3 regions of the Mucilaginibacter sp. P5_A4 genome follow, and region 1 is predicted to be linked to each of the others. Evidence: riboswitches for the same ligand, from Rfam matches in the RefSeq annotation. Region 1 holds a riboswitch; each other region holds the start of a gene.
What was found. A riboswitch is a leader RNA that binds a small molecule or an ion and turns the genes downstream of it on or off. The one in region 1 is predicted to bind S-adenosylmethionine.
Positions count from the first base shown of each region.

Region 2: another riboswitch for S-adenosylmethionine. It lies ahead of metH (methionine synthase); the one in region 1 lies ahead of AC1DQW_RS25745 (O-acetylhomoserine aminocarboxypropyltransferase/cysteine synthase family protein).
Region 3: another riboswitch for S-adenosylmethionine. It lies ahead of AC1DQW_RS03015 (TlpA family protein disulfide reductase); the one in region 1 lies ahead of AC1DQW_RS25745 (O-acetylhomoserine aminocarboxypropyltransferase/cysteine synthase family protein).

Region 1 is NZ_JBFUKX010000070.1:8,861-17,030, reverse strand. Features, by position in the region: gene AC1DQW_RS25770 (acetate uptake transporter) at 1-430, opposite strand, end outside; gene gpmA (2,3-diphosphoglycerate-dependent phosphoglycerate mutase) at 537-1,226, shown strand; gene AC1DQW_RS25760 (hypothetical protein) at 1,346-1,831, shown strand; gene AC1DQW_RS25755 (homoserine dehydrogenase) at 1,934-3,145, opposite strand; gene AC1DQW_RS25750 (homoserine O-acetyltransferase family protein) at 3,145-4,200, opposite strand; gene AC1DQW_RS25745 (O-acetylhomoserine aminocarboxypropyltransferase/cysteine synthase family protein) at 4,289-5,608, opposite strand; SAM riboswitch class I at 5,850-5,960, opposite strand; gene AC1DQW_RS25740 (trans-sulfuration enzyme family protein) at 6,141-7,259, opposite strand; gene AC1DQW_RS25735 (hypothetical protein) at 7,351-7,872, shown strand; gene mqnE (aminofutalosine synthase MqnE) at 8,031-8,170, shown strand, end outside.
Region 2 is NZ_JBFUKX010000001.1:176,041-186,737, forward strand. Features, by position in the region: gene AC1DQW_RS00740 (phytanoyl-CoA dioxygenase family protein) at 64-885, opposite strand; gene AC1DQW_RS00745 (AraC family transcriptional regulator) at 1,010-1,906, shown strand; gene AC1DQW_RS00750 (response regulator transcription factor) at 1,910-2,566, opposite strand; gene AC1DQW_RS00755 (sensor histidine kinase) at 2,610-3,284, opposite strand; gene AC1DQW_RS00760 (hypothetical protein) at 3,422-4,069, opposite strand; gene AC1DQW_RS00765 (hypothetical protein) at 4,088-4,585, opposite strand; gene metF (methylenetetrahydrofolate reductase [NAD(P)H]) at 4,996-5,952, opposite strand; gene metH (methionine synthase) at 6,085-9,774, opposite strand; SAM riboswitch class I at 9,934-10,044, opposite strand; gene AC1DQW_RS00780 (Bax inhibitor-1/YccA family protein) at 10,178-10,697, opposite strand, start outside.
Region 3 is NZ_JBFUKX010000003.1:24,834-35,530, reverse strand. Features, by position in the region: gene AC1DQW_RS03025 (SusC/RagA family TonB-linked outer membrane protein) at 1-2,105, opposite strand, end outside; gene AC1DQW_RS03020 (hypothetical protein) at 2,132-2,344, shown strand; gene AC1DQW_RS03015 (TlpA family protein disulfide reductase) at 2,476-3,045, opposite strand; SAM riboswitch class I at 3,163-3,274, opposite strand; gene AC1DQW_RS03010 (lipase maturation factor family protein) at 3,759-5,165, shown strand; gene AC1DQW_RS03005 (serine hydrolase) at 5,349-6,836, shown strand; gene AC1DQW_RS03000 (hypothetical protein) at 7,052-8,095, shown strand; gene AC1DQW_RS02995 (hypothetical protein) at 8,122-8,721, shown strand; gene AC1DQW_RS02990 (aldo/keto reductase) at 9,464-10,267, opposite strand; gene AC1DQW_RS02985 (NADP-dependent oxidoreductase) at 10,323-10,697, opposite strand, start outside.

The sequences.
Region 1 (8,170 bases):
AAAAGAATAGTATAGTTAATGATCCAAATACAAACTGGAGTGCCCTGTTTAATTTTAGTGTACCAAAAAACAATAGTAAAGTAAAAACACCCCATACACTTAAGTAAGCGCACATGGCACCTTCTGAAGCAGCTGTAGCCCAGCCTAATTTGGGCATAACAATAAGCCCGACTAACGACAGCCAGAAAAAGCCGTAGGATGTAAATGCGGTTAGCCCAAAAGTGTTGTTCTTTTTAGCTTCAATAACACCGGCTATTACTTGCGCCAGGCCACCGTAAAATATACCCATGGCCAGTATCATACTGTTCATTTCAAAAAAGCCGGCGTTATGAATGTTTAATAAAACGGTGGTCATACCAAAGGCGCAAAGCCCAAGCGGGGCGGGGTTGGCAATACCATCCTTTACAGGAACAGGTGTAGTTGGAATCATAATTGGTTTAGCATTAGTTTGGTTTATAACGCAAGCTAATTGAATTATGAATATTTTACAATTTTTTTTACAACTCGCGGCTTACATTTGCGTTAAGTAAATACCTATGCAAAAAATAGTATTGATACGCCACGGTGAAAGCACCTGGAACCTCGAAAACCGCTTTACCGGCTGGGAAGATGTAGACTTATCCGAAAACGGTTACCTGCAAGCCCATAAAGCAGGACAGATCCTAAAAAAGAACGGCTACAATTTTGACGCCGGTTTTACATCATACCTGAAACGATCAATAAAAACCATGCATTTTGTGTTGGAGGAGCTTGATCATTTATGGATCCCGGTTGAAAAATCATGGCGACTGAATGAGCGCTTTTATGGTGCCTTACAAGGCATGAATAAAGATGAAGCCGTAGCCAAATACGGTGCCGAACAGGTGCTGAAATGGAGGCGCGACCCCAATGAACATCCACCAGCTATAACCAAAGACGATCCGCGATATCCGGGGCACGACCTACGTTATAAACATTTGACAGAACGTGAATTACCATTAACCGAAAATCTAAGCGAAACAATGGACAGGGTTTTACCCTTTTGGAATGAAACTATTATAAAAGCCTTGCGGCACAACCAAAGGGTAATTGTGGTTGCCCATGGCAACAGCCTGCGCTCGCTAATAAAATATATTGATTGCCTTAGCGACGAAGAAGTAACCCAACTGGAAATTCCTACAGCTACGCCCTGGGTTTATGAGCTCGATCATGGATTAAAACAGATAAGGCATTATTATTTGGATTGAGATTACGCTGTCTCCTTTAATGAAACCCCAGGACTACGCTTCTTCTGCAATCAGCTATTCAATATGTGCCGTATTTGTTTATATTCGTTGCCATTATAAACCATATCATAAATTAAAAAATGAAGAAAGCTGATATTTATGAAATAACCATAAAAATCCTGGGTATTTACCTTTTGGTATCCAATTTATCTAAAGTGCCCGGCTTTTTTACATTTTTAAAAAGCTTCGGCGCTATTTCATCAGCCGATCATCCCGGGGAACAAATGAATTTGTTTTGGCTGAACATTGCAAACTTTGTGCTGATGCTGGCACTATCTCTTTTCTTAATTATTGGCACCCGGTTTATTACCCGTTTGGTAACCAATACAGCCGACAGCAAGGAAAATGTAAAACTGTTTGCCGATAGAAAAGTGATCTATGAAATAGCGCTGATCATCATCGGTGGGTTGCTTATTGTTAATGCCTTACCCGATTTGCTTTACCGTTTATACACTTTAGCAAACGTTAGCGATCAAAACTCGGCAATATCATCAGTAACAAAAATATTTATTGGTATTATGACTGTGGCTTATGGAAAACGGATTGCCGTTTTTTTTGCTAAATAGGGATACTAAAAGAAAAAATAGAAATAAAAAAGACTCCGATCCGGAGCCTTTTTTATTGTTTAAACAACAAAGAAAATTTGCATAAAAACTTCGCTTGTCTGTTTATGCCGATGCTAAGCTAACACCCGTTAGCTGACCGGCAAAGGCAACAAATGCCTTACTATCGGATATACGGATTTGATTATCTACCAGGTTTTGCAAATTCACTTTTCCTATAACAAACTTATAACTACCTGAATAATAGCGTTCCTGAATATGTATAAATTGCAATGCATCAACTAAACTCTCGTCATCATACCTTAAATAGATATCCAATTCAATATTATTAGTGAATTGTAGATCTGTTTTTTCCTTGGCTTTTTTATACTCATACTGATAGCTGTAACGCAGTGCCGCTATATCAGACAATACGGCCGAGCCGGTAGGGTGGCCGCCAGCTCCCTTACCAAAGAAGAATTGCTGATCGGCAAAAGCGGCCTGTACCGTTACACCGTTGTATTCATATTCTACATTGTATAAAAACTCGGTTTCATTTACAAATTTTGGTAATACAAACAGGGCTACATTTCGCTCATCCAGTTCCTTAGCTACAGGAACTAATTTGATCTTCAGGTTTTTTTCGCGGGCATATTGCAGATCCTGCGCTGCCAGGTTTTGAATCCCTAAATTGAAAACCTTGTGTGGTGGAATAACAACTCCGTAAGCATGTGCGGCGGCAATAACCAGCTTGTATTTGGCATCAAAACCACCAACATCACTTGTTGGATCGGTTTCGGCGAAGCCAAGGTCCTGCGCTTGTTTCAGGGCGCTGTCATAATCCAAACCTTCAATAAATCCTTTTGAAAGTATGTAGTTTGATGATCCGTTAAAAATACCGCTTATAGAGTGCAGTAATTCGTTGTCATAATACTCCTCCAGGTTACGGATGATGGGGATACTACCGCAAACCGCGCCTTCATATAGGAGGGAAGTTCCATATTTATGTTGAAGCTCTATTAATTCTTCCAAATGCAGCGCGATCATTTTTTTACTTGCCGATACTACATTTTTTCCGCTGCTTAAGGCTCTTGAAACAATTTCGAAAGCGGCTTCGGTATCGTTTATCAGCTCAACAATGGTGTTTATTTCCGGGTTGTCGAGCAATTCATTTTTATCAGTGGTAAAAAATTCTGCCGGTAAGGTGCGCTTTTTATGCGGGTCTTTAATAGCGAATTTTACTATTTCGATGTTTAAATTTTTAGTTTTGATGATATCATATAATCCCTGCCCAACTACTCCAAATCCAAATAATCCTATACTTAACTTTTTACTCATTACGCTGTACGTTGCAATTCTATAATTTTTCCTTTTACATCGGTTTTAAAAAACGATGTGATAATATTTGTCAATGCTTCTGTTTCAATTAAAAATCCATCATGGCCATAAAACGAATCCAGTTCGGCAAAGGCCGATTTTGGAATATGCCTGAACAGGTATTCCTGCTCCTCAATGGGAAATAACACATCTGATTTTATGCCGATAACCAGGGTACGCGCTTTGATAAGGCTTAGCGCCTTTTCTACACCATTACGGCCACGGCCCACATTATGCGAATCCATAACTTTGGTTAAATACCAGTAGCTATGCGCATTAAAGCGGTTTACTAACTTTTGGCCTTGATAAGCCTGGTAGGTAGATGCCTTAAAATCATCTGTTTTGGCATCTGTTTCTTCCTGTTGAGTTATGCCATATGTTTTATAAGTACGATAGGAGAGCAGGGCAATGCTGCGCGCGGCTTTCAAACCATTGAGGCCACCATCAACAGTGTTATTATGAAAAGTAGGATCGGCACTTAATGCCAAACGCTGTGATTCGTTAAATGCTACTCCCCACGGAGAATGGCGGGCATTGGTAGCTATCAGTATCAAATTTTTAATCCGCTCGGGCTCAATAATTCCCCATTCAATAGCTTGCTGGCCGCCTAATGAGCCACCGATAAGGATATGAATATTACCTATCCCAAGATGATCTGCCAAAAGTTGATGTGCTTTTATAATATCCCTGATAGTAAACTGCGGAAAAGCCTGTAAATAAGGCTGTCCGTTTGCCGGGTTAATACTTAAAGGGTTGGTTGTGCCATAAGGCGAACCCAGGATATTGGCACATACTATAAAATGCTCTTCGGCATTAAATTTATTACCTGTGCCTACAAAACCTTTCCACCAATCATAAACATCCGAATTAGCGGTTAGGGCATGGCATACCCATACCACATTATCTTTTGCTTTGTTAAGCCTGCCATAAGTATGAAAGCCTATCTCCAGGTCATGTAATTCCTCACCGGATTCAAGGCCGAATGGTTGAGTGTACTTAAATATTTCTGTGTTCATTCTTTTGTCTTGTTATCGCGGGTGCAGCTGATTTTATTGTCAGCCGCAGCCCGTAACAACTTTACTATATCACTTAAAAAAAACTATACTATACTAATTGGGCCGATGCCCTTTTTATTTTGGCAAATGCCTGTTCAAAATCTGCTTTAATATCATCAATATGCTCAATCCCCACCGCAACGCGTAACGAATTAGGCCTCACACCTGCCGATAACTGTTCCTCATCAGAAAGCTGCTGATGCGTAGTTGCAGATGGCTGAATGATCAATGTTTTTGCGTCGCCAACATTAGCTAAATGACTTACCAGTTTAAGATTATCAATTAGTTTACCGGCATCTTCTTTATCGCCGTCTATCTCAAAGGATAACACCGCTCCAAAACCATTTTTAAGGTATTTTTTAGCCAGTTCATGATAGGGTGATGATTCCAGTCCCGGATAGTTAACTGTTGCTACCTGTGGATGCTGGTCGAGCCATTTGGCAAGCTCCAGTGTGTTATCTACATGGCGCTGTACACGCAATGAAAGGGTTTCTAATCCCTGGATGTTCAACCATGAATTAAATGGTGATTGCGAAGGGCCAAAATCTCTAAGGCCTTCCACACGGGCACGTATTATAAACTGAATGTTACCAAACGGGCCGCCAATGCCAAATACATCGGCAAATACCAAGCCGTGGTAACCTTCAGACGGCTCTGTAAACTGCGGAAACTTGCCATTGGCCCAGTTATAAGTACCGCCATCAACTATTGCACCGCCAATGCTGGTTCCATGACCACCTATCCATTTGGTTGTTGATTGTACCACCACACTTGCACCATGCTCCAACGGGCGAAACAGATAGCCGCCTGCTCCAAAAGTATTATCAACTATCAGGGGCAGATCGTGCTTTTTAGCCAGAGCGCCTAACTTATCAAAATCGGCAATGGTAAAGCCTGGGTTACCTATGGTTTCCAGGAAAATGGCTTTGGTTTTGCCGTCAATGAGGGCTTCAATACTTTCGGCGGTATCATCTTTGGCAAAACGCGCCTCGATGCCTAAGCGCTTAAAGGCTACCTTAAACTGGTTATAAGTACCGCCATATAAAAATGGTGAGGTAACAAAGTTGTCGCCAACCTGTAATATGTTATTTAATGCAATGAATTGTGCTGCCTGGCCCGATGCCGTAGCTAATCCTGCAACACCACCCTCTAAAGCCGCTATACGTTTTTCAAAAACATCGGTAGTGGGGTTCATTAATCGGGTATAAATATTGCCAAACTCCTTTAAGGCGAAGAGGTTTGCACCATGCTCGGCACTTTTAAATACGTAAGATGTGGTTTGGTAAAGCGGCACGGCGCGCGCACCTGTAGTTGGGTCAACTTCCTGGCCGGCGTGTAGTTGTAAGGTTTCGAATTTTAAGGCAGACATAGTTTTAAGTTTTTGAAGGTTATAATTAAATTTTTGATGTTTGAATGGTTAGCAAGCTGATAAATTGTTTACCAGTTTTACAACACGTATATTTTCAGGGATTGAAAAAAGGAACGTATTAAAGCATCAACAGCAGCAACACATACAAATACCGCTATTTAAGCTAATACGTTGTATGTTACCGTTTTGGGTATTAAAAATGTTGCTTGTAGTAATTTTAATTAAACTTTTCATGGTTATAAATTTATATTCCCCGGTGTTATTTGCCGGGACAGGAATTGGCACCTTCTTCAAAATTGAAGGGTTGCCAGCGGGTCATTGAGCCTGATCTCTCGCCGCTTCTTTATAAATCAATACCCGAACTATGCGGAGAATTGATCGACTATAGTGGTATCGCTACCAAATAATGGTCCAAAGATAAGCGGATATTTATTTAAATACCAAATTAAATTTTTATTTAGATTATAGACTGTTGGACAAAGGAGCAAGGACCCATGGCATTTCTGTCCTTGCTCCTTCATCTTTTCATCTTTTATCCATTCAAAGCCTGCTCCAAATCGGCCACCAAATCATCAATATGTTCCAGCCCAACCGATACCCGTAATAAGTTAAACGGTGTTTTAGTGTCGGGGCCTTCCATGGTTGCACGATGCTCTATCAAACTTTCCACACCGCCAAGGCTGGTTGCCCTGGTAAATATTTTTAGCTTGTTGATGATATTGTGGGTATCGTTCTCATCGCCCTTAATTATAAAGGATAGCATTCCGCCAAAGGCAAGCATTTGGTCTTTAGCAATTTCATGCTGCGGATGTGATGTTAAACCGGGATATAAAACCTTTTCTACTTTGGGATGGTACTCTAAAAATTCAGCTAATAACTGCGCATTGTTTACATGTGCTTTAACACGGTATGGCAGGGTTTTAATGCTGCGCGCCAGCCAAAAGCAATCGGTTGGAGAGGGGATAGCGCCACCCATTTCCTGCACCTGGCGTATTTTTGCCCACCAATCGCTTTTTTCGGCGGTAATTAACGCTCCGCCCATCAGGTCGCTATGCCCGCCAAAATATTTTGTGGCCGAGTGCATTACCATATCGGCACCTAAGGCTAATGGCTGCTGGCATATCGGTGTTGCGAATGTATTGTCAACAACAACTTTAAGGTTTTTTGCTTTCGCGATAGCTGCCACCTTTTTAATATCAGTAATTTTAAGCAGCGGATTTGACGGTGTTTCTATCCAGATCAGGCCGGTTTCGGGCTTAATGTGCTGTAATAATAGTTCATCATCGTTAACATCAATAAAATCGAAAGTTAATATACCGGCAAACAGGTTTTTAAGCTGGTTGCGCAGGCCGTGATACATATCATCGGGACAAATAATATGGGTACCCGGTTTAAGTGATTGAAATACGGCCATACCAGCGGCATTGCCCGATGAAAATGAAGCAGCATCAACACCACCTTCTAATTGGGTTATCACATTCTCCAGTAACGAACGATTTGGGTTTGATGACCGGCTATAGATATGCCCTCCCGGAAAGTCGCCATCCATACCACGCTCAAACGTGGTTGACATAACAATAGGCTGTATCACAGCTCTTGATGATCCGTCAATATGGTTACCCGCGTGTATGGCTATAGTTTCAGTTTTCATTTTGTATATGTTATAAACCAAAGTAAATAAGATTATTTGTGATTTGCTGTAGCGATAGGCGTAAATATCACGTAATTATTAAAAAACACCTATGAAAAACCTGTACCTGCTTACCATTATCATCGTACTATCAGCCTCAGGCTGCCAAAAAGAAAACATTGCCAAACAAAGCGAATATGATACCAGCTATAAAGCGTGGTTAAGCTTTAAAAGCAACGCAAAAAACTCCTATTGGTACACAACAAGTTTTGGCTCGTGGACAGGTTTTGGTGTTACCATCAAAACAGGCGTCAGTAATGGTAAAGTTGTTTCGCGCGATTACATCCGGATACAATCACGCAATGATGGTACCAACAAAGCCGACACAGTTAAAGCCTGGCATGAAGATGCCGCTACTATAAATACACATCCTAATGATGTCGCCGAAGCACTTACAATAGATGCCATATATTTAAAAGCCCGCACCCAGTGGCTTAAAGTTGATGCAAAAAGCAACGACATTATATTTGAAGCAAAAAACAATGGTTTAATATCAAACTGTGGTTATGTGCCTCATGGCTGCCAGGATGATTGCTTTAACGGAGTTACCATTACAACGATAACAGCCTTGTAGGCTAAAAGCCAAAAGCTCAAGGCATAAAGCTTTTGAAATATGGCTATCTGTCTTAGGCTTCTTTCCGCTCATAATCTGATTGTCAAGAATGACTTCCGCTTTAAGCTTTCCGCCTTGAGCTTTCTGCTTTTTTAGTACATTTGTACAAAGTTTTTTTAATGGAGGCTGAAAATAATTTACAGTTATTATTACAAAATCCGGATCTGCCTGCTGATTTAAAGCACATTGCCGGAAAAGTACAACGCAGCGAACGGATAACCTTTGATGAAGGTGTTACATTATATGAACAGGGCGACCT
Region 2 (10,697 bases), on a different contig from region 1:
AAAGCGCAATACTGAATACTAAAAAGACTGTACTCTTGATAAGAGACAGTCTTTTTAGTAATACTATAGCAATTTCGGATTAAGTTTTGAATCTATCAGCCCACCAATTGGTTTACCCTTTAGCCATTTATGGTGATCTTTTTTTTGCCATTCGTTTTTATATGGGGTAATGCGCGCTCCATCAGCCACGTAAATAACGGTCATCACCTCGCGCATTTTATTGGAGTTGTTACCGGGCGCGTTGTGTATAGTAAAACCACGGTGCCAGGTGGCATCGCCAGCCTTCATGTTTCTTGCGCGACTTATCGGGAAGTTATTATCTTTCACATAGTCGTCAAATGCAGATTCCGACTCGTCTGAGATTTCATGGTTAAAAACGGCTCCCTTAGTATAAGAGTTTGATGCAAAGGTGAGCATACCCATATCTGCATCAATATCAACCAGCGGCATCCACATGGTTACCGTATTATTGGTATCAATTGGCCAGTAATATTGATCCTGGTGCCATGGGGTGGGGCCACCCCACGCTTCTTTAAACAGGGCCTGGTCATGATAAATTCTTACATTTTCAACCCCCATGAGGTCGGCGGCAATTTTGGCCAGTCGTTTAGCAAACACAAACCTTTTTACATCGGCATCAAGCGTCCACAGGTTCATGATCTGTAAAAAAGCCTTGCCGTAAGTATCTCTGTCTTCCAGTTTGCGTTTCTCGGTATTATACCTATCGACAGCGCCAACAATTACAGGCCTGTAAGCTTCTATTTCTTCTTTTGAAAGTATGTTTTGAATCAGGGTGTGCCCCTTTTCCCGGAATTCGTGAATGCTTTCTTCCGGTAATTTTATAAAATCGTCCAGCAGTAACAGATCAGAAACCTTGGTATTCATATTTTTTTAGTTTATATTCAAAGTAAGTTTAACTTTAGCCGATAAAAAATGAAAAGAATGGTGTAATTATGGATTATTTTATCCGTAACTTAACATATAAATAAATTCTACGTTAAAATATGCAATGATAAAGGCATCGTACGAAGTTCTTCAGCCCTCAAGTAGTCAATCATTCTTGGTCAGAAAATTTGATAAACTGGCATTTGATGCCCCTTATCACTTTCACGAGGAATATGAGCTAACCTGCATTATAAAAGGAAGCGGCAAGCGATATGTTGGCAGCCACATGGAAGATTTTGTATCTGGCGATGTTGTGTTGCTTGGCCCAAACCTGCCGCATTGCTGGAAACTGGAAGCAGGTGATTCAATAGCAGCCGAAGCGGGAGCAATAGTGATCCAGTTTAATGATGCTTTTTTAGGAGATGATTTTTTTAATAAGTTTGAGTTGCAGCATATCAAAAGGCTTTTTCAACAAAGTGGCTGCGGCATTTCATTCCACTCAGATACCCAGGTTGAGGTTAAGCAGCTTTTGTTGAACCTGGTAGAAGAAAAAAGTAATTTCAGGATACTTATAGGCTTATTGGAAATACTGCAGCGCCTGGCCTCATCAGATGAGTATATTTTGCTCGATCAGCACCGTATTGTAGCCGAGCGCTTATCTGCTGAGCGGGAACGCATACACCCGGTATTTGCTTACTTGGTTGAGAATTTCAGAAAACAGGTATCATTGGATACGGCCGCAGGTATAGCCAACATGACCACAAATGCTTTTTGCAAATACTTTAAAAAAGTAACCCGTAAAACATTTATGGAAACTATAATTGAATACAGGCTCAATTATGCCATTCAGCAATTGGTACAAACAGACAAACCCATATCAGAAATTTCATATGAAAGCGGCTTTGGCGATGTTTCACATTTTTATAAAATGTTTAAAGCCAAAATGCATCTTAGCCCCCTTAATTACCGTAAAAAGTTTATGCATAACCTAATCAGCAGCGCCAAAAAGTTATCGGCTTAAAAATCAGGTTACATTAATGATGCCGCGTTTAATAGCGTAAATAACCAGGCCAACCAGGTTTTTTGAACCGGTTTTTTCAAATAAGCGGGCGCGGTAGCCTTCAACGGTACGTACACTCAGGAAAATCCTATCGGCTATTTCCTGGTTTGAGCATTCCTGGCAAACCAGTTTCAGCACTTCTATCTCGCGTTCATTAAGGTCGGCTTTATTTTGAGTTACACTTTCGGAGTGATCATTGCCCATCAACTGTTTAATAAGGGTGATGGATAAGTGTTCATTAAAATAAAAACCCTTATTATGTACGGTAGATACTGCTTCGATAATCTCTTCAGGCTCGGCATTTTTAAGCAGATAGCCCGATGCCCCGGCCTTCATCATATCCACAATATACTTATCCTCGTTAAACATGGATAGCGCCAGTATCTTGATGTTTTTATAATGCTGATGAACAGCTGAGGCCGTTTGGATGCCGTCCATCTCGGGCATTTTAATATCCATCAATAGTACATCTGGGGTTTGGGTTGTTAATAAACCCATCAATTCTTTGCCGTTTGATGCTTCAAGTATAAGGTCAAAATCTTCGCAATCTTCAAGTGTGGCTTTTAGTCCATTCCTGAAAATTTTATGGTCATCTACTATACCTAATTTAATTGTACTCATTGATTAACAAATAGTTGGATAAAGATAGATTAAAGATACAAAACTATGTTATTTTTAATTTAATAGTAGTAAGTGTGCCGTTTAACGGTTTGCTGTAAATATTAATTTCGCCGTTAATGAGCTGTACCCGGCTTTCAAGGTTTTTAATTCCAAAGCCTTGCGTTACTCCACCCTGGTTAAAACCTACTCCGTTATCCTTAAATTCCATCACCATATAATTGCCCTCCTTATTTATAGACAGGTAAATAACAGTGGCATCAGAGTGTTTAATGGCGTTGCCAAAAAGCTCCTGCGCTATGCGGTAAAGGGCAAGTTCAATTTCATGTGGAAAGCGCTGATCGGGCATGTTTTTGCTAAACTTCACCTTAATGTGAGTGTTTTGCTCAACCTTACTGCTCAGGGCTTCAACAGCCACAAGTAATCCATAATCGGTAAGTACAGGGGGCAAAACATTGTGAATAATATTGCGAATCTCCTGAATGCATTCATCAGTAAGCCTGCGGGTATCGGCCAGCAGGGGCTGGGTTGTTTCACTGATGCAGTTTTTATCAAGCCTGTGCAAATTAAGTTTTATAGCCGATAATACCTGCCCTACACTATCGTGCAAATCCTCAGCCAGGCGTTTGCGTTCGCTTTCCTGGGTTTCAAAAACAGCAGCCATCAGATCGCTTTGCCTTGCATCATGCAAGGCCCGCAATTCAAGCTGGTTCTTTATCATTTTACGCTGATAAATAATCACGAAGAAAAATAAGCAGGTAATCAAAACAACCACTACCAGCGTACCGATTATTAATATCGGGATTAAACCGTTTTCTGTAGCTGGCAAAATGACCTTACTGATTTTTAATGTCGGACTCAAGTTGTTTTTTGTGGCTTGCAAAGTAATCCTATTGAATATATAACGTTGGCAATGATATTGGTTATACTGAATATAACATAATAGTCAGCCTTATCTTTATCGGGTATCTGGCTAAAAAGCATAAATAGAAAAATATTTACAGAAGAATAAACCAACACTCCAGCATTGACCCAAAATAAACCTTGTTTTTCTATTTGGATAAATTTTTGCGGATTTAGCAGTTGGTAAAAATAAACTAACGACAAAATAATTAGCAAAATACTAGATGCGGTATTTGATATTGTTGGATACTCAAAAATGTTCCTGGTATTATAAAGCACTATTAGCATTACAATTGTCGAAAAAACTAATGTAATTTTCTTAAGTACCGATTTTAAAAACGAGTTATAATATATGACGCCAAAAAACACAATACTTGTAACTACACTAACGTGAAGTAATGGTATTGTGTTTAATGGGGTCTTGCTATTTTGACCAAGATTATAGGCTAACCACATAGTAAAGTCAAAGGCCCCGGATATCAATAAATACAGAGCTAATATTTTCATCAGCTTATCTAAATGCTTATAGTTATAAATTGTAGCGAGTAACGGAAATACAGCCGATAAAACAGAAATATTACTTAATAGCAAACTTATAAGCATGGTTAGCTCAATTATTAATTACGATTGGGTTAACACATTTTGAGGACACCCTGCCGTGCCAGGGCATGGCATAGCCTGCTCTCCAACTAAATAAGTTGAGGAGGACGCTGCTGCCAACTTTAAAGATTTTAATCCAACATGTCCAGATGGTGTTGATATCTTCCCGCTTTTCATATCGGGTAGTTGATCTTCGCCGTCAGCTGTTACCCCTGTGATAATGAAGTGTTTTTGGCCTTTAACATTAGCAAAAACGGATAAAATAAAATTGCTTACCGATACCCAGAATTTTTGCCATCCACTAAGGTTTTCATCATTAGCATAGTAGATACGTATGCCCATGCAGCCATCCTGTTGCAGGATATGGTTAAGGATTTTGTTGCCGAAAAATTGCGAAACAGTGTCATTGGGATGCCTGTGCCGGTGATTTCGTGTCCACTGAGCTGCAAGTTCAAGATCGATTGCGGCTCCTTCTTCGCCGGTGATTGGGCTGGTGTCCCTTGTTGGTTTTGTTTCCATGATTGAATTTAATGAGGGTTAGGAATTAATTTGGATAAAACTAAGATTAATAAGTTATTAATTCAACAGGACAACATGCCTTAGCCGAAATACAAGCCTGGGTTTGCTATTATAAGTTGCTCATTTACAATAATTAGTGTTTTTGATTGCTTGTTTCACCGGGTATATATTGCGTATTTCTACGCAAGCGAAACTGTATTAGTACGTTTTATATACCGAACGATCACAAGCTTATAAAAACAGTAGTAGCAACCTGTTTAAAAAGGCAGCTTTCACCATGGGTTCGTGCTTGATGACCAACAAAAAGTTGAAATCATTATAGAAACAGGAAAAGCATGTATGTTTAAACAAAAAACGATGCACTTATTTAAGAACATCGTTTTTTGTTTATACGGATATTTAAAAACCGATTAAAAAATCGCTTCAGCTATCCTTTTAGTCGGCCCGGCATTGCTCATAGTATAAAAGTGTAGTACGGGTACGCCAAAGGCCATCAGCTCGCGGCATTGGTTTATCATCCACTCCACGCCGATATCCTTTACATCCTTTTCAGACTTGCAGCCATTAACCGCATCGCACAAGTCTTCGGGCATATCAATATGGAAAGTTTTGGCCAGGTTAATCAGCTGCTTTGATGTGGTAACCGGTTTTAAGCCCGGAATAATAGGTACGGTAATGCCATTGGCCCGGCAATTATTTACAAAATCGAAATACTTCTGGTTATCAAAAAACATCTGGGTAACAATAAAATTGGCGCCCATATCCACCTTTTGTTTCAGGTATTTAAAGTCGGTTTTAAGGTTTGGTGCTTCAAAATGTTTTTCAGGATAACCGGCAATACCGATGCAGAAATTGGTTTTCAGGCTCGCATCATTATGCTCGTGGAGGTAAATACCATTGTTCATATTTACCACCTGTTGCAATAGATCAGTAGCGTAGTTGTGTCCGTTTGGAGTTGGCACAAAAGAGGCATCACCACGGCGGGCATCGCCACGAAGTACGAGTACATTCTCGATCCCTAAAAACTGTAGGTCGACTAAGCCATTCTCAGTTTCGTCCCTGGTAAAACCTCCACACAACAAATGCGGTACGGTATCAACCTTATATTTATTCATGATAGCTGCGCAAATAGCAATGGTGCCGGGGCGTTTGCGGTAGCTTAGTTTCTCCAGCAGGCCATTATCATGCTGCTTATATATATAATCCTCGCGCAGCGAAGTAACATCAATAAACGGCGGCTTAAATTCCATCAAAGGGTCGATGGCATCATAGATTCCTTGAATGCTTTGACCTTTTAGTGGCGGGATAAGTTCGAAAGAGAATAGTGTTTTGCCTTTTGCGTTAGCAATATGGTCCGTTATCTTCATTGTTAATTATGGTGCGGGTTTCTTATTATATCCGTCATTGCGAGGCACGAAGCAATCCCCGATTTGCAAGTCCGCTCTGTATAGTTGGGGATTGCTTCGTGCCTCGCAATGACGGTTTGTTGTGTGTTATTATCAATAATTTATATTTGGACCAAGCCAGCGTTCTACGGTTTCAATATCCATATTCTTGCGTACAGCATAATCTTCAATCTGATCCTTGCTTATCTTCCCCAAACCAAAATACCTTGCCTGCGGGTGCGCGAAGTAGAACCCGCTTACCGCCGCAGCCGGGGTCATGGCTAAGCTTTCAGTCAGGTACATTTTAGCATTATCTTCGGCCTTTAACAATTCAAATAAGGCAGTTTTCTCCGTATGATCCGGGCAGGCGGGATAGCCTGGTGCCGGGCGGATACCCTGGTATTCTTCCTTGATCAGTTCGTCGGCATTTAGTTGCTCGCCTTTGCTGTAACCCCAATATTCCTTGCGCACCAATTCATGCATTTTTTCAGCAAAGGCTTCGGCAAGGCGGTCTGCAAGTGCTTTGGCCATAATGCTGTTGTAATCATCATGGTCGGCCTCAAATTCTGCAACCAGTTCGTCGCAACCTATACCTGTAGTCACGGCAAATCCTCCAAAATAATCGGGCACACCGCTTTCTTTTGGTGCGATAAAATCCGACAGTGCATAGTAAGGGTCGCCTTTAACCTTTTCGGCCTGCTGACGAAGCGTATGGATGCGGGTTAATAAAGTAGTACGGCTTTCATCTGTATACAGTTCAATATCATCCCCAACACTATTGGCCGGCCAAAAACCAATCACACCATTGGCGTGTAATAGTTTCTGATCTACAATTTTCTTTAACAGCTCCTGTGCATCATCAAAAAGCTTTTTGGCTTCATCGCCCACAAACTTATCAGCAAATATTTTGGGGTAGCTGCCGCGTAGCTCCCAGGTATGGAAAAACGGTGTCCAATCAATATAGGGAACAAGCTCTTCCAGTGGGTACGATTCAAATACCTTAGTGCCGGTAAAGGTTGGCTTTGGCGCAACATCACCGTCAAGGCTGATCTGGAAACGGGCCTGCCTTGCCTGCCCGATAGTTACAAAACGCTTATCCGACTTTTTATTCAAATGCGCTTCGCGCGATTTGGCATATTCTTCCTTAATGTTCCGGATATAAGCATCTCTGCCCTCTCGATTCATCAGGCTGCTACAAACAGTAACGCTGCGTGATGCATCCAATACGTGGATGGCAGCACCGGAGTAATGAGGATCAACCTTAACTGCCGCATGGATGCGCGAGGTGGTAGCCCCGCCTATGATGAGCGGAATAGTAAAACCTTCACGTTCCATTTCCTTGGCAAAATGCACCATTTCATCCAATGAAGGGGTAATCAGGCCACTCAGGCCGATAATGTCTACGTTTTGTTTTTTTGCTTCCTCGATGATTCTTTGGGCCGGTACCATTACGCCCAGGTCAATTACTTCGAAGTTGTTACAGGCCAAAACTACGCCTACTATATTTTTACCAATATCGTGCACATCGCCTTTTACGGTGGCCATCAATATTTTACCGGCATTGGCACGGCTTCCGCTGGAGTCTTCTCCGGCATCAATAACCCTTTGTTTTTCAAGCTCGATAAATGGCAGCAGGTAAGCCACGGCCTTTTTCATTACCCGGGCTGATTTTACCACCTGTGGCAAAAACATTTTGCCGGCGCCAAACAAATCGCCTACTATGTTCATGCCATCCATCAATGGGCCCTCAATAACCTCCAAAGGTTTATCATAAGCCAGGCGCGCTTCTTCCACATCATGATCCAGGTATTCAATAATGCCTTTTACAAGTGCGTGCGATAAACGCTCCTGTACGGTTCCCTTGCGCCATTCTTCATCGCGCACTACCTCTTTACCTTTGCTTTTAATGGTATCGGCATACTCTACCAGGCGCTCGGTGGAATCATCTCTGCGATTAAGCAATACATCCTCTACCAGTTCGAGCAGGGTTTTATCTATTTCTTCATAAACTTCCAGCATCCCCGCATTCACAATTCCCATATCCATACCTGCTTTAATGGCATGGTACAGAAATGCCGAGTGCATTGCCTCCCGCACTACATTGTTTCCCCTAAACGAGAAGGAAATATTACTAACCCCACCGCTTACTTTGGCGTGTGGGAGGTTCTGTTTTATCCAACGCGTGGCTTCAATAAAATCAACCGCGTAGTTGTTGTGTTCTTCAAGGCCGGTAGCAACAGTTAATATATTAGGGTCGAAAATGATATCCTGCGGAGGGAAACCGACCACGTTAACCAATATATCATAGGAGCGTTTACAAATCTCGGTACGGCGCTGTAATGAATCGGCCTGGCCGGTTTCGTCAAAGGCCATCACTACTGTGGCAGCGCCATAGCTTAATATTTTGCGGGCATATTCAATAAACTTTTCTTCGCCTTCTTTTAGGGAGATAGAGTTTACAATACCCTTACCCTGGATGCATTTTAAGCCAGCTTCGATAACCGTCCATTTAGACGAATCTATCATGATAGGCAGTTTGGCAATATCAGGTTCGGAGGCCACCAGGTTCAGGAATTTTACCATTACCGCTTCCGAATCAATCATACCCTCATCCATATTGATATCTATCACCTGGGCACCGCCCTCCACCTGTTGCAGGGCAACAGCTAATGCGGCTTCATAATCCTCGGCTAAAATAAGTTTCGAGAACTTTGGCGACCCTGTGATATTGGTACGTTCGCCCACATTCACAAAAATACTTTCGGGCTTTATGGTAACGGCTTCTAAACCGCTCAGGCGCAAATCGGGTTCAACTTCAGGAATTCTTCTTGGCGGGTATTTTGCAGCCCGTTCGGCAATACACTTAATATGCTCCGGTGTAGTGCCGCAACAGCCCCCCACAATATTAACCAGCCCGGCTTTAATAAAATCATCAAGCTGATGCGCGGTTTCATGCGCGGTTTCGTCATACTGACCAAACTCATTTGGCAAGCCCGCGTTGGGATAGGCCGAAATAAATACGTCGGCTTTTTCAGAAAGCTCAGCCAGGTGCGGACGCATTTCTTTAGCACCCAAAGCGCAGTTTAATCCTACCGAAAGCAGGTTGGCATGGCGTATCGAGTTCCAGAAAGCTTCAACAGTTTGCCCTGATAAAGTACGACCTGATGCATCAGTAATAGTACCCGAGATCATGACCGGCAAATGCTTACCCGATTCATTCGCATAACGATCTATTGCAAACAGGGCAGCTTTGGCGTTAAGGGTATCAAATATGGTTTCAACCAGTAACAGGTCCGATCCTCCATCAACCAGGCCGCGAACCTGATCGTAATAGGCGTTAGCCAGGTCATCAAAAGTAACGGCACGGTAACCCGGGTCGTTAACATCGGGCGATAAAGACGCGGTACGGTTGGTTGGCCCAACAGCACCAGCAACAAAACGCGGTTTTGATGGATTTTTTTTAGTGTATTCGTTGGCTACTTCGCGGGCAAGGCGTGCGCCTTCGTAGCTCAGCTCATAAGCCAGTTCTTCCAGCTTATAATCGGCAAGCGAAATTATTTGTGTGCTAAAGGTATTGGTCTCGATGATATCTGCGCCGGCATCCAAATATTCGGCATGAATAGCTTTAATGATATCTGGGCGTGTAATGTTCAGCAGGTCATTATTTCCCTGAAGATCGCTGATATGATCTTTAAATCTTTCCCCACGAAAATCCCGCTCGGTAAGCTGGTACCGCTGTATCATGGTACCCATAGCCCCGTCAATTATAAGGATTCGTTTTTCTAATTCTTTTCTAATGTCCATTTTGGTATCAAGTAGCGAGTATCAAGTATCAAGTACGGGAAATTCCGGTGCTTGATTTTAAATTAGCCATAGCACAAAACAAAAATGTCTTGATACCTGATACTAACTACTTGATACTTAAAAAACTTATTTCGAAAAGTCGGGTGTTATATTGACTTTCGCTTATCTTTCCCAGGGCCGTATGGCTTGCTGAGTAGAATGTAGCACCTTGTGAAGCACAGGTTGCTAAGACATCGCAGGGTCTAATCCCTCCGTCTTTCTCCATAAGCAATGCAAAGGTGCATAATAAAGCGGTAAAATGCAATAGTGCATAACCCTTCAATCTGTATGGTGCGTAAATTTATGTGTACAAAAAAAGCCGCCATTGAAGGCAGCTTTTAATAATACATGTTTTGCGGGGTTATTATCTTCTTCTGCCAAATAAACGCAGTATCATCAGGAAAAGGTTGATAAAATCAAGATATAGCGTTAAGCCCCCTAAAAGCGCCATTTTGCCGGCCGAAGCATTGCCATACTCAAGGCCTGCACCAATGCGCTTTAGCTTTTGAACGTCATAAGCAGTTAAGCCTACAAAAACGGCTATACCAATGTAGCTAATAATGTATTCCAGTTGGGTGCTATGCATAAACATATTAAATAACGATGCAACGATAATGCCCACTAGCCCCATAATCATTATTGAACCGAAATTCGTAAGGTCCGTTTTAGTAGTATAACCAGCAACTGCCATAATGCCAAATACAACAGATGTGGTAATAAATACGCCGAGCACAGAACTTGCTGTATAAATTATAAGGATATAGCTTAAGCTAACGCCCATAATTGCCGAAAAAGCAATAAACAGTAATGCAGCTACACCGTAAGATAAGCGATTGAAGCCAAATGAAATAATTAGCACAAAAGCCAGCGGAGCAAACATTACA
Region 3 (10,697 bases), on a different contig from region 1:
GTTTCGGGTTTCAGATTTGGGTTTAGATCTACACTGTTTGCGCTTTGTTGCGGATTTGTGTTAAAAGGAGCCGTAAAATCATAAACGTTGATCAGTTGGTATGGTGTGGTTGCCTTACCCACTTTTGACCATCCGCCTCTTAATTTAGCGTAGGTTAGCACGTTGCTCTTAATATCCAGCGCTTCTGATAATATTAAGCTACCATTTACAGATGGGTAGAAATAAGACAAGTTAGCCGCCGGCAAAGTTGATGACCAGTCGTTACGGCCTGTAAGGTTAATAAACGCGTAATTTTTATAACCCAATTGTGCCGATGCAAAATAGCTATACGTTTTCAGCTTGCCGTAGTCATTTGATGACACCAGCGGATCGCGCGAATTTTTGAGCGTATATAAACCAGCGACTGCCAACTTGGGTGCTACCTGGTCGTTTTGCTCATTTACTATGGTGCTGATATTACCACCGCCCAATACATCTAATGAGAAATCATTACTGATCTTTTTGGTGTATTGCAGGCGGGCTTCGGTATTGGTTTCGTTTACGCTATAGGCATCTTCCTCGTACGAACCAAACGGTGTTCCGTTGGTACCATAGGCTACTTTTATTTTACGACGGTCGTTATAATAATCAGTACCGGTACGGAAATTGGCCGATAAACCTTCGATGATCTTATAGTTTAACTCAACACTACCTATAATGCGGTTTTTGTGCTGACCAACGGTGTTTTCATAAGCCAGCCAGTATGGATTACTATAATAGCTGTTGTTCCAGTTAAAAGTATTGCCATTGGCATCCTTATAGTTTTTCAATTGATTAATATCAACCTGGCGGCCAAACCAGGTGAACTGCAGCATAGTACTGGTAGCTCTTCTGCCACCTGCCCCAGGCAGGTTATCTGCATCATCTTTGATGTAATTGGCAATGGTAGTTATTGTTAATTTAGGGCTAAGCCTGAAGGTAGAGTTCAGTAAAAACGAATTTCTGCCCTGTGACGTATTTGGAATAACACCCGTTTGATGCAGGTTGTTGTAGGATAGGCGGTAATCAGCCTTATCGCTACTCCCGGATAGCGCTACACCATTATTAAGGGTTACACCTGTTTTAAAAAAATCCTTCACATTATTGGGATGCGCCACAAATGGCACAGCCTGCCCGTTTGAATAAAACTGTGGTATAAGTGAACCGTCAAGAGCCGGCCCCCAGCTTTCGTCGACACCATCATTTACGCCACCGCCTTTACCATCCACGTAGCTGAACTTACCGTTTGAACCCTGACCATACTGATTTTGGTAATCGGGCAAAACCTGCAGATTGGAGAAACTTGTATTTGAATTAATAGTGATACCCAATCCTTTTGAACTTTTACCAGTTTTGGTTTTAATAAGGATAACACCCGCAGCAGCCCGGTATCCATAAAGCGCAGCCGCGTTTGGGCCCTTAAGTACGCTTACAGATTCAATATCCTCGGAGTTAAGATCGGCTATGGCATTGGCAAAATCCCTTGAACCATTTGTACCCAGGAACTGGGAGTTATCTACAATAGTACCATCTACCACAAATAACGGCTGATTATTACCGGCTATAGAGGTTTCGCCACGAATTATGATGCGGGATGATCCCATATCACCCTGGCTGTTGGTAACCTGTACACCTGCAATTTTACCTGCCAGCGCGTTTACCAGGTTGGTCTCCTTAGCCTCAGATATGTCCTTTGATTTTAATCCCTGAACAGAATAACCCAGTGATTTCTTGTCTTTAGAAATATTAAGCGCCGTGATTACAACCTCGTTAAGAGAATTAGGTGCATCCTGTAATATGATCTGTAAATTGATTTCATTTTGCCTTACCGTTATCTCCTGTGTTGCAAAACCTATATAGGTAATCTTCAATACATCGTTAACATTGGCTGAGATGTTGAACTTGCCATCAGCATTGGTTTGAGCACCGGTTGTGCTACCCTTAACAGAGATATTAACGCCAGGCAATGGCAGGCCGTCTGACTTGGCGGTTACCACCCCGCTTATTTTAACAGATTGCGCCGCAACCGCTTGGATGAGAAAAAAGGGCAACAGAATTGCCAGTAAAAATTTGTAATTTTTTAACATGATGGTTAATGATTAATTAGTTTTTGTTGCCGGCACAGCAAAGCCAGTCAGCAGCGCTTTTTGGGCAAAACAATCCCCGCTGGATACTTTATAGTGCCGGTAAATTCATTATTGATTGTGTTGGTTATAAGCAAATGCTGCGAGCTGCAGCAGGCATGGGGCTAATAACCGTTGCCATTAAATTAACAGCAACAACGCATACACTGCATATACAGGTAAACAGAGGCGGAGGAAAATGATACCAATTTACTGGCAGGGGGTACGTTTTGGAAAGGTGTTCTTGTTGTTTTCATAACAATTTGATATATAGATGGTAACAGGGTCAGTTTAAATACAAAGTTAAAATCACTATTTAGCTTTAAGCCTTTATTTAGTTTACAGATGCAGTTTTATTGTTAACCAGCGCATCTACTGCTTTTAGCATTGATGCAAATTCCTGTGTGTCATACAAACGGGTGAGGTAAACAATCTTCCCATCTTTATCAATAACTACATTACGGGTTACCCCGCTTTTTTTATTGGCAAAACGCCCGAAAATATTAGCCCCCGGATCAAGCGCCAATGGGTAGCTGATCTTCATTTCCTGTTGAAAGTGCTGTACCTTTTCAAGGGGTTCATCGCGGTCTACCCCTATCAGGATCAGATTCTTGTCTTTGTAGGCTTGCCATACGTCCTTTTCAAGATGAGGCATTTCCTGCCTGCATACACTGCACCAGCTGGCAGTAAACTGCAGGATAACTACTTTGCCACGCAACGCTTTTAATGACGTTTTACTGCCATCGGCCAATACAAGCTCAAAATCGGCAGGGGCCTGGTCGCCAACTTTTACAATATAGCCACGGTCAACAGATGCACTATCGGCTGGTTTTGCCGTTTGTGCGCCGACAAACAGTGCGTTTATTAAAAACGAGCAGGTAATTAGTAGATGTTTAATATTCATAGTTGTAAATTTTAATGCCTATTTTATGCAGGCAGAAATTTTCAGAAATCTAATTAAACAGGAAATTTTGGAGAGAAAGGCATAACGACCAGCCATAAGCTGCGCAATAATTTGCGGATATTATCTTTTCCGCTTTTTACAGCGGACAGGAATTAGCACCTTTATAACAATGGGCTTACAGGTTGCTAAGACATCATCGGGCCTTTCCCTCAGTCTTTCTTGATAATTAAATTAAAGAACTTATTTCGCCTGCAAATGTAGAATATATTCTACTAAATACATAGACATTGTATAATTTAATTGTCATTTATTTTCAACACTGGCACCAGCTGACAGCACCTCCTTATTTTTGCTTCCCTGTAATACCTTATTACGCCCTTCGGGAGGCCACGCTATGCACCCACCACACTCCTTTTAGACTCCTTGCAACCACCTTTCGGACTCCGCGATAATTATTAGATTTTAGGATAAATTTTAACAAACTATATACTACTATTAATGTACTATTATTGAGGAATGTTGTACTATTATTAAGTAATGTGCAAAAAGCAACTAAGTAAATGGAAGTGGAACCGGGAAACAAAATGGACAGCGGATCCGGCGGCGTTTTTCGGATGCCGGGCGCCCCTCCCAGCTACTGGCTTACGCGCTTTGTCATCCTCCGGCTACTGGGGGTAGTGTATGCTGTTGCCTTCCTGGTGGCCATCAACCAGGTGGTACCTTTGATCGGTTCTCATGGACTTCTTCCCCTGGAGATTTACCTGAAGCAGGTGAGCGCTGCCCTGGGGTCGGCGGGGGCGGGGTTTGTACGGCTGCCGTCGCTCTTCTGGCTCTGGCATTCTGATGCCGCGCTTTTAACTGCCGCCTGGATCGGGTTTGTGCTTTCATGCGTAGTAGTGGCAGGCTACGCCAATGCGCCGCTGCTTGCTGTACTCTGGTTTCTGTACATGTCGTTTGTTCACCTGGGGCAGGATTGGTATGGGTACGGCTGGGAGATCCAGCTTAACGAAACCGGCTTTCTGGCTATCTTCCTCTGCCCGCTGCTCAGCCTGCGCCCGTTTCCACGGTATGCGCCTCCCCTGCCCATTATCATTTTATTCCGTTGGCTCACCTTCCGCATTATGCTGGGTTCGGGATTGATCAAATACCGGGGGGATGAAATATGGCGTAATGGCACTGCCCTCTACTACCATTTCGAAACACAACCTATTCCCGGCCCGCTGAGCCGGTGGTTTCATTTTCTGCCGCGGATAATGCTGAAGACCGGCATCTGGTTCAATTGGCTTGGCGAGCTGATAGCACCATGGTTCGTATTCGGGCCAAAGGTTGCGCGTCATATCGCGGGAACGGTGATCGTGTTATTCCAGGTTAGTATTATACTTAGCGGCAATCTTTCGTTTTTAAACTGGCTTACCATTATTCCGGCTTTGGCCTGTTTGGATGACAGCTTCTGGGCCAGGGTTCTTCCCGGCATACTGGTTCGTAAGGCGGAAGCTGCGGCCGGGGGCGCCGAAGAATCCAAACCTATGCTCACCACCTCATGGGTAGTTGCCGGCTTAATTGCCATCCTGAGCATCCAGCCTGCATTGAACCTGCTATCCCCGGGGCAGGTCATGAACTCCTCCTTCGACCAGCTGGACCTTGTAAATACCTATGGCGCATTCGGATCTGTAGGGCGGGAACGTTTGAACGTGGTATTTGAAGGAACGATGGACCAGGTACCCAACGACAAAGCCAACTGGAAACCTTACATCTACAAAGGCCTGCCGGTGCTGCTTAACAAGCCGTCGCCGCAAATAGCGCCCTACCAGTTACGTTTAGACTGGCAAATGTGGTTTGCCGCCATGTCGACCGCCGATCAATATCCGTGGACCTATAACCTGGTATGGAAGCTTCTTCATAACGATCCCGGTGCAATAAGTTTGTTTGCGGGCAACCCCTTCCCCACCGGGCCGCCGCGGTATATCCGGGCAGTGCTGTATCGTTATACATTCGCGAAGCCAGGCAATCCCCAGGGCCTTTGGTGGAATCGCGAACAGATCGGCCTATGGATTTCACCAACTTCAACAAATGATCCGCGCCTGGTGGAATATGTAAAAGGTATGGGATGGACGCCCTGAATTAATGGATAGAATGGCAGGCGTGCTTGTGAGCGGTGTTTCCAGGCTGACCGGAAAGCTCAAAATAATTTAAAAGCGAACTATGGGTGTTCGGTTTCATCACAAAGGTTTTTAATCCATCGATTACACTATACTGATTATTAGCTAATTAATATTTTGGCATAGATTTTACTGTAGCAGGGAATGAAGAAATTATTACTATTATTTACCCTGTTTATTTACACCGGTAACCTGGTAAGTGCTCAAAACATCGACTCTACGGTAAAACATGCTGCAAGCACTTTTATGGCAAGCGGAAAACGGGTTGGATTTTCTGTTGGAATCATTATAAACGGCCAAACTTATCGATACAATTTCGGCAACACCCAAAAAAATATAAACGATACCCCCACCGATCAAACAATTTACGAAATAGGATCAATTACCAAAACATTTACCAGCATATTACTGGCGCAGGCTGTAGTTGAAAAAAAGGTTAGTTTAAGCGATGATATCCGGAAATATCTTAAAGGAAACTATCCCAATCTGGAATATAATGGCAAACCCATCCAATTGCAGCATTTAGCTAATTTAACCTCGGGCCTTCCGGATAACCTTCCCGAAAAAATGCCTGCTTTTAAAACGATGAGTCCCGATTCACAAATTTTTGAGATTAAAAAAATTCATGATGCCTTTACACAAGCTCAATTTTTTACAGCGCTTCATGCAGTAAAGTTGACTAAAGAACCCGGATTAAACTCAGCACATTCTAACACAGCAGCCCAACTGTTAGGGTTTTTACTCGAAAATATCTATGGTACAAGCTATGATTCCCTCCTCATAAAATATATAACTGGGCCCTTAAAAATGGAAAGTACTTTTTTTACCGTACCAACAGTAAAACAAGCACTCTGTGCCAAGGGTTACAACGGAAACGGCATATTGATGCCTGAAATCCCGAGGGACGCGAGAAGTGCAGGGGGACTAAAATCATCCCTGACAGATATGATCGCGTATCTAAAGTATCAGCTTGAAGAGAAAAATGCCGTGGTAACTATGAGCCATAAACCCACCTGGGGAAACCCCGAAAGCGTTGCAGTTGGTTTAAACTGGTTCACAAAAGCAGGCTTTGACGGTAAAAGGGAAATATGGACATCGGGAGGCACGTTTGGCCATTCCTGTTTTATTGATCTCTACCCCGAAAGAAACTACGGTATCGTAATACTTACAAATGAGAGTGACAATCAGGCGCAAGATTTGATAGCTGATATGGCCCAAACAACTTATAATGAGGTTTATTTTAACGCAGCCCAGCGTTCGAGGGAAGGCTTTGGATTTTCTGCTGCTGCCAATACCCTGCTTGATACTTTAAACAAATATGGGTTTGAAAATGCAATTAAAGTAGCAGATGATTTAAAGAAACACGATCATTTGTTTAAATTGTCGGAGGGAGAAATGAATTCATTGGGTTATAAATTCCTAAACATGGGCCAACAAGAAAAGGCGCTGGAGGTATTTAAATTAAATGTAAGTCTTTACCCTGCAAGCTCAAATACCTATGATAGCCTGGCCGAAACCTATGAGCATATGGGAAACAAAGTTTTGGCTATTAAAAACTATAATCGGGCGCTTGAACTTGATCCTAAAAGCAGCAATGCCGTTGAGCATTTAAAGAAATTAGGAAAAGAATAATTAACTGCTCATTCCCGGTCAGCCGGAAAATACCGACCACAGCTTGAAATACCGACCACAGACTGAATAGATATTATTTTGACTGAAGGTACATTTGCTTTTCTTTTAAATAGTTATAATTTCATTTTGATTAAATAATATTTAATTATAGCATAAAAAGTAATTTTCTATGCATATCTTTATAAAAAATAATATTAAACTCTAAACCGTAAACAATGAACAAAACCTCTACTATTAGGGTGACGGCAGTGGCCGCCGCACTTCTCGTTACGTCCCTTTTTGCCTGTAAAAAAGAAAGCCGCAATCAAACGAACAAAATTAACAAGGTAGCAAGTCTTGACAAGGATGCCATCACTAAGAACATCAAAAGCTTCGCTACGTTTGTAAAAGCCAAGAAGCTTGAAAAAATTGGTAAACTTGGTATCAATGCTGTTGCTGCGCCAGACAACGAAAATTACGGGCAGGAATACATGACGGACTCGTATGGCACAGACGGTGCAGCCGCATACATTGCTCCGGCCACAGCGGTTCAAACAGCATATAATCCGGTGCCTCTTACAACAGCTGCCGACGTTGAAACTTTAGCTCCAACCGAGCTATCGCAAAAAGTAAATTCCGACCTAAACCAATATTTTGATATTAGTGGATTAATGACTGCCTCACAAGCATCCTCTGCTGTACAGGGAAGCGTCAACGATCTTTCTGCAAAACTCGAAACGCTTGCGACAAGCGAAGTCGGTGGTTACATTGATGGCACAAGCGATACCACTAATTTCAGTGAGGATGCTATCTTTGCTTCGGTGAAGGTTAAAACCGCTGCCGTTTTTAACGAATACATGTCGAATGTCGGCAACCAGGTGTTAATGACCCCGAGCGAGCAGATAGTCGTTCTGGCAGCAAGTTACAACGCCAGTCAACTCGTGGATGCAGTTGATTTCCGAAGTTCCGTATCGGCTGGTGGACAACTGGCAAGTCAATCGCTTAATAAGCTAAATGCTATACATGTTAATGGCTTTTTCAGCAAACTCGTAAAAATCGTGAAAGCGGTTGCCAAGGTTGTAGCCGCGGTTGTAGTAAGTGCTGTTGTGATTGTTGGTGCTGCTGTAGTAGGCGGTGTTGCCGGTCTGGTAATAACGGCACTCGGTGATTCAAATTCGAATGGTCAGAATACTTTCGCACAAATCGATGCGCTTGGCGGTGCATTATGGGGATATGACAAAATTGCTAAATCGAACCTTTGGAAATGGGCGCTTAGTTAGAAACTAATAATTTAATAAATTTGAATATGTTTAAATATCTGGTTTGCCTCGTGTTAATCGTAAGTGGAATGGAATGTAAGGCGCAGAGTAATTATAAGGAATTGCGTTCGGAATTCAGCGTGATCAACAGGTTTGGTCTGCCAAATGACTACACACATAATCTCCTCAAAACGTATTATTCTGTGGGCTTACGGCGGGAGTTTTCCTTAGGGAAATTTGTATCCCTCAATGCCATTGGAAATTATAATACAATGGCTGGAAAAAATGCTAATCCAAGGCTCAATGTTGTTTCTGTAGGTGGGGGAATAACGCTCTATCCAAAATATCTTATCAACAAGATTTTTGGTTTACCTTACGATGATAACGTTGCGGCAAAAGACCAATTCTACTTTGATGAAAGCCTCGAGGTCAATCTGAACCATACAAGCTATGGCAATGCGGGTAAGTTAGTGAGTTCAAAATTCGAATTCAATTTTGTGAAATTACCTTTGGGAACTGGCCTGAGCCTACTTCCGAAGGTTGGAGCGGCGGCATATTTTAGAACCAATTTGCCATCGAACGTTTCAAACGACCCGTTCAGCTTTATCTATGTAGGTATTGCGATACAATTCGGGAAAAATAAATAATTATTAAGACTAACCAAGTGGCTTTCCTGACTGGAGGGCCACTTGATTTTTTACTGTAAGGTCTTTTTATAAATTGCCATTGGCTATTGGCTTCAGCCTGCAGTCGGTGTTTTCACCACATCACCCCCGCTGTTCGATTTTCTCCGAACGCCTATGCCAGTAGTTTGCAACTACAGTAACCCGTAGGACAGGAATGGTATACCGCGCCGAAGATTACATCTATTCAAGCGCATCCAATTATGTAGGTATTGATGGGATCATTGATGTTGATTGTTTGTTTTAGTTATCCTGTAGTCGGAGACTACAGGCATAGTGGTTCGAAGTCTGAGACTTCGAACAGCGGGGGCGAACAAGGTTATACCGATTATCCAGAAATGGATTAAGGTCCGCGCTACCCATGCCTGATCATAGTAATATCCGGGGAAAAGACTATTACAAATAACCATTTAAAACAACATAACATGAACACAAGTACCACGCCGTTTATATTTCCCATCCAGAGCGTGTAGCTGAAAGTGATCATAAAAGCCGCAACAAACCCTACTATTTAATTTACGCTGTTCCCAATAAATACTCTTATTTTAAAGAAATCTTGAATTACACGTAGGATTTTTATCAAGATAGCCATCTACCCAATTGATCCTAACTGATCAAGAACATTCAACTCCAACCATTCTTAGCAAGATGATGCACGGTAACCCGAACAGGAGGTTCTTCGCACCTCATTTCCATGCAATCAATCCTAATGTTTTGATAAGATCTCAATATCCTGCTCTGTAAGATCAAGATTGCCAGCTTCGAGGTTTTCATACATATGGCTAATCGATTTGGTACCTGGAATGAGCAACGTATGCGGCCAGCGTCTTAAAAGCCAGGCTAGTGCTACCTGGGCTGTAGTTGCTTTATACTTTTGAGCAATCAACTGCACTTTATCTGCAACCTTATGTGGCCCGGATGCGAGCGGATACCACGGGATAAATGCCATTTGTTGCTGTTCTGTATAAGCCACAACCTCCTCCCATTGCCTGTCTGCAAGATTGTAAAGGTTTTGAACCGAGATTACCGGTAATATCGCACTTACCCGCTCTATCTGTTCAACTGTCACTTCAGATAAACCGATGTGTCTTATTTTCCCCGTATTCACAGCGTCTACCACCGGTGCCAGCGTATCTTCAACAGGTACATTTGGGTCGATTCGATGCAATTGCCATAGGTCAATTTTATCTAGTTTTAACCTTGACAGACTGCCTTCAATACTTTGGTGTATAAATTCAGGATCGCCGTTGATGACCCATTGGTTAGGGCCGGCCAGAGTTGCCCCGCCTTTAGTTGCAATGATCAAATTATCAGAATAGGGAAATAAAGCTTCACCAATGAGTGATTCGTTAAGTTCAGGGCCATAGGCGTAAGCAGTATCTATAAAGTTCACTCCGGCCTTAACCGCTTCCTGCAGTACACGTTTCGCATTTTCGCGATCTTCTGATTCGCCATAGACACCGAAGCCATTAAGCTGCATAGCGCCGTATCCTAATCTGTTGACTTTCATATCACCACCTAGGTTATAGGTGAGCATTGATTTTTGATTATTCATTTTATTTGTATTAATTGTTAATGGTTATCACCAATTTACCTACCGTTCTGCCGGTTTCAATCTGGCTATGTGCAGCAGCCATTTGATCAAATAAAAAGACTTTGGATACATGCGAATGAATTTTGCGTTCACTTAAAAGTGTAGCTAAAGCTTGCATATCGTCACCATCCGAGTGAACAAGGTAAAAACCTCCATTGATATTCTTGTCTTTAACCTTTTGCATCACCTCATCGGTAAACTGACTAACGATGCTGATAATTCTACCGCCTTCTTTAATAATATCTATCGAGCGAAGGATATTCTCTATACCAAGGCTATCCAACACGAAATCAACCGGATTTTTAATATCTTCCAAACTTTGGGATTGATAATCAATGTGTTCATC